DNA from 2 places in the Clostridium sp. HCP1S3_C6 genome. Region 2 is predicted to be linked to the other one. Evidence: predicted binding sites of a transcription regulator. Region 2 holds the regulator's gene; the other holds the start of a gene.
The links. Region 2 encodes NrdR, which represses ribonucleotide reductase genes. Its sites were predicted from a motif close to CACNANATNTNGTG; they were not measured.
Positions count from the first base shown of each region.

Region 1: ACTNAO_RS01225 (anaerobic ribonucleoside triphosphate reductase) is a predicted target of NrdR. The motif match lies at 2,871-2,884, and genes of this name have one in related genera.

Region 1 covers NZ_JBQHRN010000002.1:34,223-38,671, forward strand. The annotation lists gene ACTNAO_RS01220 (hydratase) at 1-606, opposite strand, end outside; gene ACTNAO_RS01225 (anaerobic ribonucleoside triphosphate reductase) at 743-2,854, opposite strand; gene ACTNAO_RS01230 (DegV family protein) at 3,200-4,042, shown strand; gene ACTNAO_RS01235 (PadR family transcriptional regulator) at 4,051-4,449, shown strand, end outside.
Region 2 covers NZ_JBQHRN010000001.1:48,087-52,535, forward strand. The annotation lists gene ACTNAO_RS00205 (sigma-E processing peptidase SpoIIGA) at 1-647, shown strand, start outside; gene sigE (RNA polymerase sporulation sigma factor SigE) at 657-1,364, shown strand; gene sigG (RNA polymerase sporulation sigma factor SigG) at 1,448-2,221, shown strand; gene ACTNAO_RS00220 (YlmC/YmxH family sporulation protein) at 2,337-2,615, shown strand; gene nrdR (transcriptional regulator NrdR) at 2,690-3,142, shown strand; gene pgeF (peptidoglycan editing factor PgeF) at 3,164-3,910, shown strand; gene der (ribosome biogenesis GTPase Der) at 4,094-4,449, shown strand, end outside.

The DNA of each region.
Region 1 (4,449 bases), on a different contig from region 2:
TCCAGTTAAGTATACACCTATAACTCCTGGCATGTTTATATCATATGTTTGGCTTAATAATTGTTTAACTATTTCAGGACCACCTTCACCTACTGCCATAGTACCAAGTGCACCATAACGAGTATGACTGTCTGAACCTAAAATCATTTTTCCACAGCCTGCTAACATTTCTCTTGCAAATTGATGAATTACTGCTTGATGAGGAGGAACATAAATTCCACCATATTTTTTAGCACAAGAAAGGCCAAACATATGGTCATCTTCATTAATAGTACCACCAACAGCACATAGACTGTTATGACAGTTTGTTAATACATAAGGAACTGGGAATTTTTCAAGCCCTGATGCCCTTGCTGTTTGGATAATTCCAACGAAAGTAATATCATGAGAAGTTAACTTATCAAATTTTATTTTTAACCTATCCATGTTATCAGAAGTATTATGAGATTTTAATATTCCATATGCTATTGTATTCTTAGCAGCTTCTTCTTTACTTGGATACTTGTCCCCTAATTTGCTTTTTAAAATAGCAGCTTGATCAGCACCATCTTCGACAATCTCTCTGCCATTTAAAAGGTATGCTCCTTTTTCAAATAATTTTACCATTAATTATAATCCTCCTTAATCCATATTCTTTCAATATTTTATCATATTTTTCTACTTTGAACAATTTTTATATTAAGATCAAAAAAATAAACCTAAAATTCATAAATTAATATAAATTTTAGGTTTATTAAATTCATTAAATATAATTCTTAGTATGAGTATCAGTATGAGTTATTCTATCTTTTCTCTCATTATATTTACCAGGTCCAAATCTTTCATCCAAACTTAAATATCCAGTAACTCTTGATATTCCTTGAATATTCGTACTATTACATTTTGGGCATTTTTGTTCATGATTTAAAAGTTGAGCACCACAATCTTTACAATATCTAATGTGGAAATTTACTCCCATGTAACTTATATTAGTTTTCTTATAAGCATAATCCAATATATCCATAATTGTTTGACCTGTTGGATTATCATCAACTTCTATGTAACTTATATGACCACCATTACAAAGCTTATGATAAGGAGCCTCAATATCAATTTTTTCCTTTATTGATATTGGATAACCAACTGGCACATGAAAACTATTTGTATAATATTCTTTATCTGTTACACCTGGTATTTTACCAAAAACTTTTTGGTCTTGTTTTATAAACTTGCCAGATAATCCTTCTGCAGGAGTTGCATAACAACTCCAATTTAAATGAGTTTCTTCTGTAAGTCTATCAACATTTTCCCTAAGAAATGTAACAATTCTAAGACCAAGTTCTCTTGCTTCTTTACTTTCACCATGATGCTTTCCTATTAATGCTACTAAGGTTTCTGCAAGACCAATAAATCCAATTCCCCAAGTCCCTTGCTTTAAAATTGGTTCTATTGAATCATCTTGTGACAAGTTTTCAGAACCCTTCATTAAATATTGTCCTGCTACAAATGGTAAATCCTTAACCTTTAATCTCTTTAATACATCATATCTATGCATTAATGATTCCTTAGCTAAATCTATTCTCTTTTGAAAAATATCAAAGAATTTATCAATATTACCCTTTGCTTGTATACCTATTCTAGGCAAGTTAATTGTTGTAGGGGCAATATTTCCTCTTCCTTTACAACCAGGCTCACCATTAACATTTTTCATTATGTAAGTTCTACAACCCATTGTAGCTGGCATATATCCCTTATCATAATATTCTTTATTAAAATCAGCATCTAAATTCATAAATGTTGGATTCATTCTTCTTGCTGCGACCCTACATGCAAGTTCATATAAATAGTAATAAGGATCATTTTTCTCTCTATTTACACCTTTTTTTACTCTAAATATTATATTAGGAAATATTGGTTGCTCACCTTTTCCAAGCCCCTTTTCATATTCTTCTAAGAAAACTTGACATACAAGTGCTGCATCCTTTGAATGAGGAATTCCTATATTTACTGAACTAAATGGAACTTGAGATCCTGCTCTGCTGTGCATTGTATTTAAATTGTATACAACACCTTGCATAGCTTGATGCACTCTATTTAATAATTTTTTATGAACAAGTTCATCCATTTTTTCTTCAGCTATTCCTAGTTCTTTAAATTCATCAATTATTTCTTGCCTTGTTGGTTCTACAAATACAGCCATATCATTATCAAAATCAGGATGAGACTGACCACCAAACATATCGTTTTGTGTTGATTGTAAAAGAATGCATGAAAGTTCAGCTGCACTTTCTATTCTTTTAGGTCTTTTTATTGTTCCATATCCTGTATTAAAACCGCTTTCTAAAAGTTCTCTAGTTGGAATATGCAAACAATTAACAGTTAAGTTATAACTATCCAAATCATGATAGTATAAATCTCCAACTTCATGAGCTTTTGATAAACGCTTTGGCATAGTAGAAAGATTATGCCATTTATTAGATTCAGAAGCTATTCTTAAAAGCTTAGAACTAAAATTATTACCTACATTGGCATTATCTCTATCTGTTTCAACACCAATTTGCTTTATAGCTTTCATTAAATCTGATTTTATATCTCTTACCTTCGTTCTTTCTCTTCTGTAGTTAGAATAAGCAATAGCTACGTCTTGATGACCACTGTCCTTTAGTGCTTTTTCTACTAAATTTTGAATTTCTTCTACTGAAATTTTTGCTTTTTCAGATAATTCTATATAACTTATAACTCTTTGAACTGAATCTAGCACTTGACTTGTTCTTAAGTTTAATCCTTCTTCAGTAGCCGCCCTATTAATGGCATGAGCTATTTTGTCTGCATTAAATTGTACTTCTCTCCCATCCCTTTTAACTACATATAGCATTCCAAAATCACCACCACACAATATATAGTGTCTTAAGACACGTTCATATTATACTTCATTCCATAATATATATCAATGCCATTTTTAATTATATTTTTGTTATATATGATATTTATTATAATATTAGTCCGATTTGCTCCTTTTTTTGCATTACTTCAAAGTTGTTTATATTATTATTTAATATTGATTTTTACTTAATATTTTTTGTTTGTTAATTATATTTAATTTTACATTTTTTGTTGAATAACCCTATCAGTTCTGATATAGTTAATTATATCAATACTGATATAATTAACTATATCAATAGTGGTATGTTTAATTTAATAATCAAGGAGGCATCTTTTAATGGAAAAAATAGCACTAATAACTGATAGCGCTGCTGATTTACCAAAGGAAATAATAAATAAATATAATATAAATGTTTTACCTTTTAGAATAATATATTCTAATGGGGAATATAAAGATGGTGTAGATATAACACCAGATGAAGTATATAGTTCCTTAGAAAAAGAAATTCCAAGCACATCACTTCCAAGTATGGAAGAAATGGAAAATCTTTTTTCTACACTAGAAAAAGAAGGATATACTCATGCAATATGCATTCATATATCAAGTACCCTTTCAGGTACAGCAAATTCAATAAGACTTGTTGCAGAAAATCATCCCAATATTACATCATATATATATGATACAAAAACATTAACAGGTGCACAGGGTGATATTGTAATAGAAACTGCAAAAAGCATTGAAAATGGTTCTTCTTACGAAAATATAATAAATATGTTGCCAGAATTACGAAAAAAAGTACATTGTTTCTTTACCATTGATACCTTGTTATATTTAAAGAAAGGTGGCAGAATTGGTCGTGTTGCTGGTACTATTGGTGAATTGTTAAATCTTAAACCTATTATAGAAGTAGCAGATGACGGAATATATAATACTTATGCAAAAGCACGTGGAAGAAAACAAGCAATTAAAAAATTACATGAAATTTTAGATAATTTTTTATCTAAAGGGAAATGTAACATCGCCGTTTTACATGGTCATGCCAAAGAAGATTGTATAGATTTCTATAATTCAATAAAAGATAATCCTAATATATTAGATATTAGAACAGGAGAAATAAGCCCTTCCCTTGGAATCAATACAGGAGCAGGTCTTATAGGTCTTATTATTCAAGAGGTTTAAATTTGCTTATGGCAAGGAATAATTTAGATTACAATAACATCAAAGAAGAAGAAAAAAGATTATATAAAGAATATAAAGAAAATCTTGCAAAACTTAAAAAAGTAAAACAGGAAAGAGAAGCTGTTGGACAAATTTTCACTAAAGGTTTGCTTCCTATATATGTTCTATATATCCTAACCCTATCTCCATCAAATGGAAATGATATTTCAAAAAAAATAGGAGAAAGAACTTCTGGCTTATGGCTTCCTAGCACTGGTGGAATTTATCCACTTCTAAAAAAATTTGAAAAAGAAGGCTTTGTTGTAGGCCAGTGGGATGACCCAAAGAAAAAATTTAAAAAAATATACACTCTTACTGATAAAGGAAAGGAAGAGTTTAAAAATAAAAAAGATTTATTAAAACCAAGA
Region 2 (4,449 bases):
AGGTTATCTTTTTTTCTAAAATACCTTTTCAATTATTAGTAGCATTTATTATGGTAAAAAGTGCATGGGGAAAGTGTAGTTTAAAGGAAGCTTTAAAGGGTGCTATTACGTTTATAACTTTTTCAGTGTTACTTGCTGGATTATGTTTTAAAATATCTCAGTTAAGTGTAGAATTTAATTTCTTTTCTGAGGCAATAAAATCTGATGTAAGTATTATAAATTTACTTGTTTCGCTTATTATAGTGTATATTGTTACTTCAATTCTTTATGAATATTTTAAGGATAGAGCAATTATAGATAATTTGATATATGATGTGGAAATAACTTTTAATAAGAATAAGTATAATTTTAAGGCTTTTCTAGATACGGGAAATAGTCTTGTAGAACCAGTTACAAAACTCCCATGTATTATTGTTGAGGACAAATATATTAATTGTTTTAATGAAGAAATAAATAACAATTATTACCGCATACCTTATAAAGCTGTTGGTTATTCTGGATATTTAAAAGGGTATAAAAGCGATAGTATAAGAATAAAAAAGGAGCATGGCAAATGGAAAAGTATACAAGCAATGATTTGTCCTTACAATCAAATATTAAGCAGTTGTAAGGATTATAATGCATTATTATCAAGAGGCATAATTTAAGGAGGAATAATGGTTAATTTAAATATGGTATTAAATAGGGTGCTTGGAAAGCTAAAGACAGGAGAAAAAGGATTATATTATGTAGGGGGAAGCGATGCACTTCCATCGCCATTATCAAAGGAAGAAGAGGAAAATCTTGTGTCAAAAATGTCTACTGGTGATGAAAAAATAAGAAGTACATTAATTGAAAGAAATTTAAGGCTTGTTGTATATATTGCTAGAAAATTTGAAAATACTGGTGTGAATATTGAAGATTTAATTTCAGTAGGAACTATTGGGCTTATTAAAGCTGTTAATACATTTAACCCTGAAAAGAAAATAAAGTTAGCAACTTATGCATCTAGATGTATTGAAAATGAAATTTTAATGTATCTTAGACGAAATAGTAAGGTTAAGGCGGAAATATCATTTTACGAACCTCTTAATATTGATTGGGATGGTAATGAGCTTTTATTATCGGACATATTAGGAACAGATAATGATATTGTATATAATCTTATAGAAGATGAAGTTGATAAGCAACTTTTATTTGCAGCACTTAAACATTTAAATGATAGGGAAAAGGAAATTGTTCAGTTACGTTTTGGACTAAATGGAAAAAGAGAAAAGACCCAAAAGGAAGTGGCAGATATGCTTGGAATATCTCAATCATATATATCAAGACTTGAGAAAAAAATAATTAGCAGATTAAAAAAAGAAATAAGTAAAATGATATAGTTTTAGTATAAAAGTACATCTATTCGGAAAGAATTAGTATTGTGAGAATAATACATAATTGCTTCTGAAGGAGTTGAGATATATTGATCATTAATAAAGTAGAAATATGTGGGGTCAATACTTCAAAATTGAAAGTGCTAAAAGAAAAAGAAAAGAGGGAGTTATTATCAAAAATAAAAGAAGGAGATAATTTTGCAAGGGAACAATTTATAAAAGGAAATTTAAGGTTAGTTTTAAGTGTTATACAAAGGTTTAATAATAGAGGAGAGAATGTAGATGATTTGTTTCAAGTAGGATGTATAGGATTAATGAAATCAATTGACAATTTTGATTTGAGTCAAAATGTAAAGTTTTCTACCTATGCAGTTCCTATGATTATAGGTGAAATTAGAAGGTATTTAAGGGATAATAATTCAATACGTGTTAGTAGATCTTTAAGGGATATTGCTTATAAAGCATTAGTAGTAAGGGATAAATATGTTAAAGATTATAATAAAGAACCTACTATATCCGAAATATCAAAAGAACTTAAAATTCCAAGAGAAGAGATTGTATTTGCATTAGATGCAATTCAAGATCCTGTTTCATTATATGAACCAATTTACCATGATGGTGGTGATGCAATTTTTGTTATGGACCAGGTAAAAGATAGTAAAAATACTGATGAAAATTGGCTTAAGAGTATATCTATAAGAGAAGCTATGAAAAGATTAACAAATCGCGAAAAATTAATTTTAAATATGCGCTTTTTTAGTGGGAGAACTCAAATGGAGGTTGCTAATGAAATTGGAATATCTCAGGCACAGGTATCTAGACTTGAAAAAAGTGCCTTAAGTCATATGAGAAAATATGTATAATAATTTAAATGTAGGTAAATTTGTTTGTAGCAATTTTACCTGCATTTTTTTATAAAATTAATAATATGTAATAAAGTTTAATAATTTACATATATATATTAAGGGAGGGATAAGGATGGAGGCAAATAGTAATTTACATTCAATTAATGCATTAAAAAGTATGGAGGTTATAGACATAAATTCGGGAGCTAAAATAGGCTTTATAAAAGATATAAAGATTGATTATGATAACAAGAAAGTTTTATCTATAATAATTCCAGGTGAAAATAGAGGCTGGTTTTCTAAAACTGAAGATATAGAAATAAATTGGGAGAGTATTGTAAAGCTTGGCGTTGATGTTATTATAGTTGATTCTAAAGAACTTCAGCTTAATATTAATGAATGTGATAGTTAATGTGGTATAATTAAATAAAAGTATGTATAATAAATATAAATAGCATATTTATATTAAGAAAGGTAGGATAAAATATGAAATGCCCTTTTTGTTCGTATGAAGAAAGTAAGGTAATAGATTCTAGATCAACTGATGATAATACTACAATTAGAAGAAGAAGAGAATGTTTAAAATGTGGTAAAAGGTATACTACTTATGAAAAAATTGAGGATATTCCAATATTAGTTATAAAAAAAGATAGTACAAGAGAAAATTTCAATAAAGAAAAAATTATAAATGGTCTTATTATAGCATGCCAAAAAAGACCTGTTTCAAGAAATCAAATAGAAAAGATAGCTTCTGATATAGAAAAGAAAATATCTAATAAAATGATAACTGAAATTCCAAGTAATGATATTGGCGAAATGGTAATGGATAGTTTAAAAGAAATAGATGAAATTTCTTATGTTAGATTTGCATCTGTATATAGACAATTTAAAGATATAAATACTTTTCTTGAAGAAATAAAAGGACTGGTAAACAAATAAGTTTTTATAATTGGAGGAAAAATGAAAAAAGTAAAAGCTAATGAAATACCTATGCAGGAAGATTTTCTTGTTTTTGATAAAAAAAATTATAAAGCTATATTTTCTACTGCAGTTAATGGTAGAAATTTTAATAGGCATACAGAAGATGGAGTATCAGAACTTGAAAAATTAAAAGATGAATTTGATCTTGATGGACTTATATATATAAGACAAACTCATTCTGATAATGTTTTTACTTATCATAAAGGTGAGGATGAAGCTGTATTTAGGGAAAAAGAAGGAGATGCTATAATAACTTCACAAAAAAATATAGCTGTAGGAGTGTTTACGGCAGATTGTACTCCAGTATTACTTGTAGATAAAACAAGGAATGTAGTTGCAGCTGTACATAGTGGCTGGAAGGGAACATACAAATCAATAACTTTAAAAACTATAAAGAAAATGATTTCTGAATTTTCATGTAAAGTGCAAGATATAGAGGTTTTTATAGGACCTCATATAAAAAAATGTTGTTATGAAGTTTCGGAAGAATTAAAAGAAAAGTTTATTAAAGAAAAGAACAATATTTTAGAAAGTGAACTTTTTAATGGAAGAAATTTGTCTATGGAAGCATGTATATTAAGTGATTTAAAAAAGTGCAATATAGATGATAAAAATATTACTATATTAGATGAATGCACTTATTGTTCAAAAGGTATTAAGCTTCATTCTTATAGAAGAACAAATGGTGATTATGGAAGATTATTTTCATTTATATTTACGAGATAAAATAGCTAGCGTGTGTAAGCACGCTTATTTTTGTGGCTTTTGAATAAAAATACATATAAATAGGTATAATATAAAAAATTAAAGAATTTCACTTGAAATAAACTTGAATGTACGATAGCATAATAGTATACGTGGAATTTTGTATATTTATAAAAATTTTTAACATAAATCTTGGAGGGAAAAATGGGTAAACCAATAGTTGCGATAGTAGGTAGACCTAACGTTGGAAAGTCTACCTTATTTAATAAATTAGTAGGAAGAAGAGTATCTATAGTTCAAGATACTCCAGGTGTAACAAGAGATAGAGTTTATGCGGAAGCTGAATGGCTTAACTATAATTTCACATTAATAGATACTGGTGGTATAGAACCAGAAAGAGAAGATATTATAGTAAAGCAAATGAGAAGGCAAGCTAATATTGCTATAGAAACTGCAGATGTTATTATATTTATAGTTGATGGAAAAGAAGGTCTTACAGCTGCCGATGAAGAAGTGGCTAATATGCTTAGAAAATCTAAAAAGCCTATAGTATTAGTAGT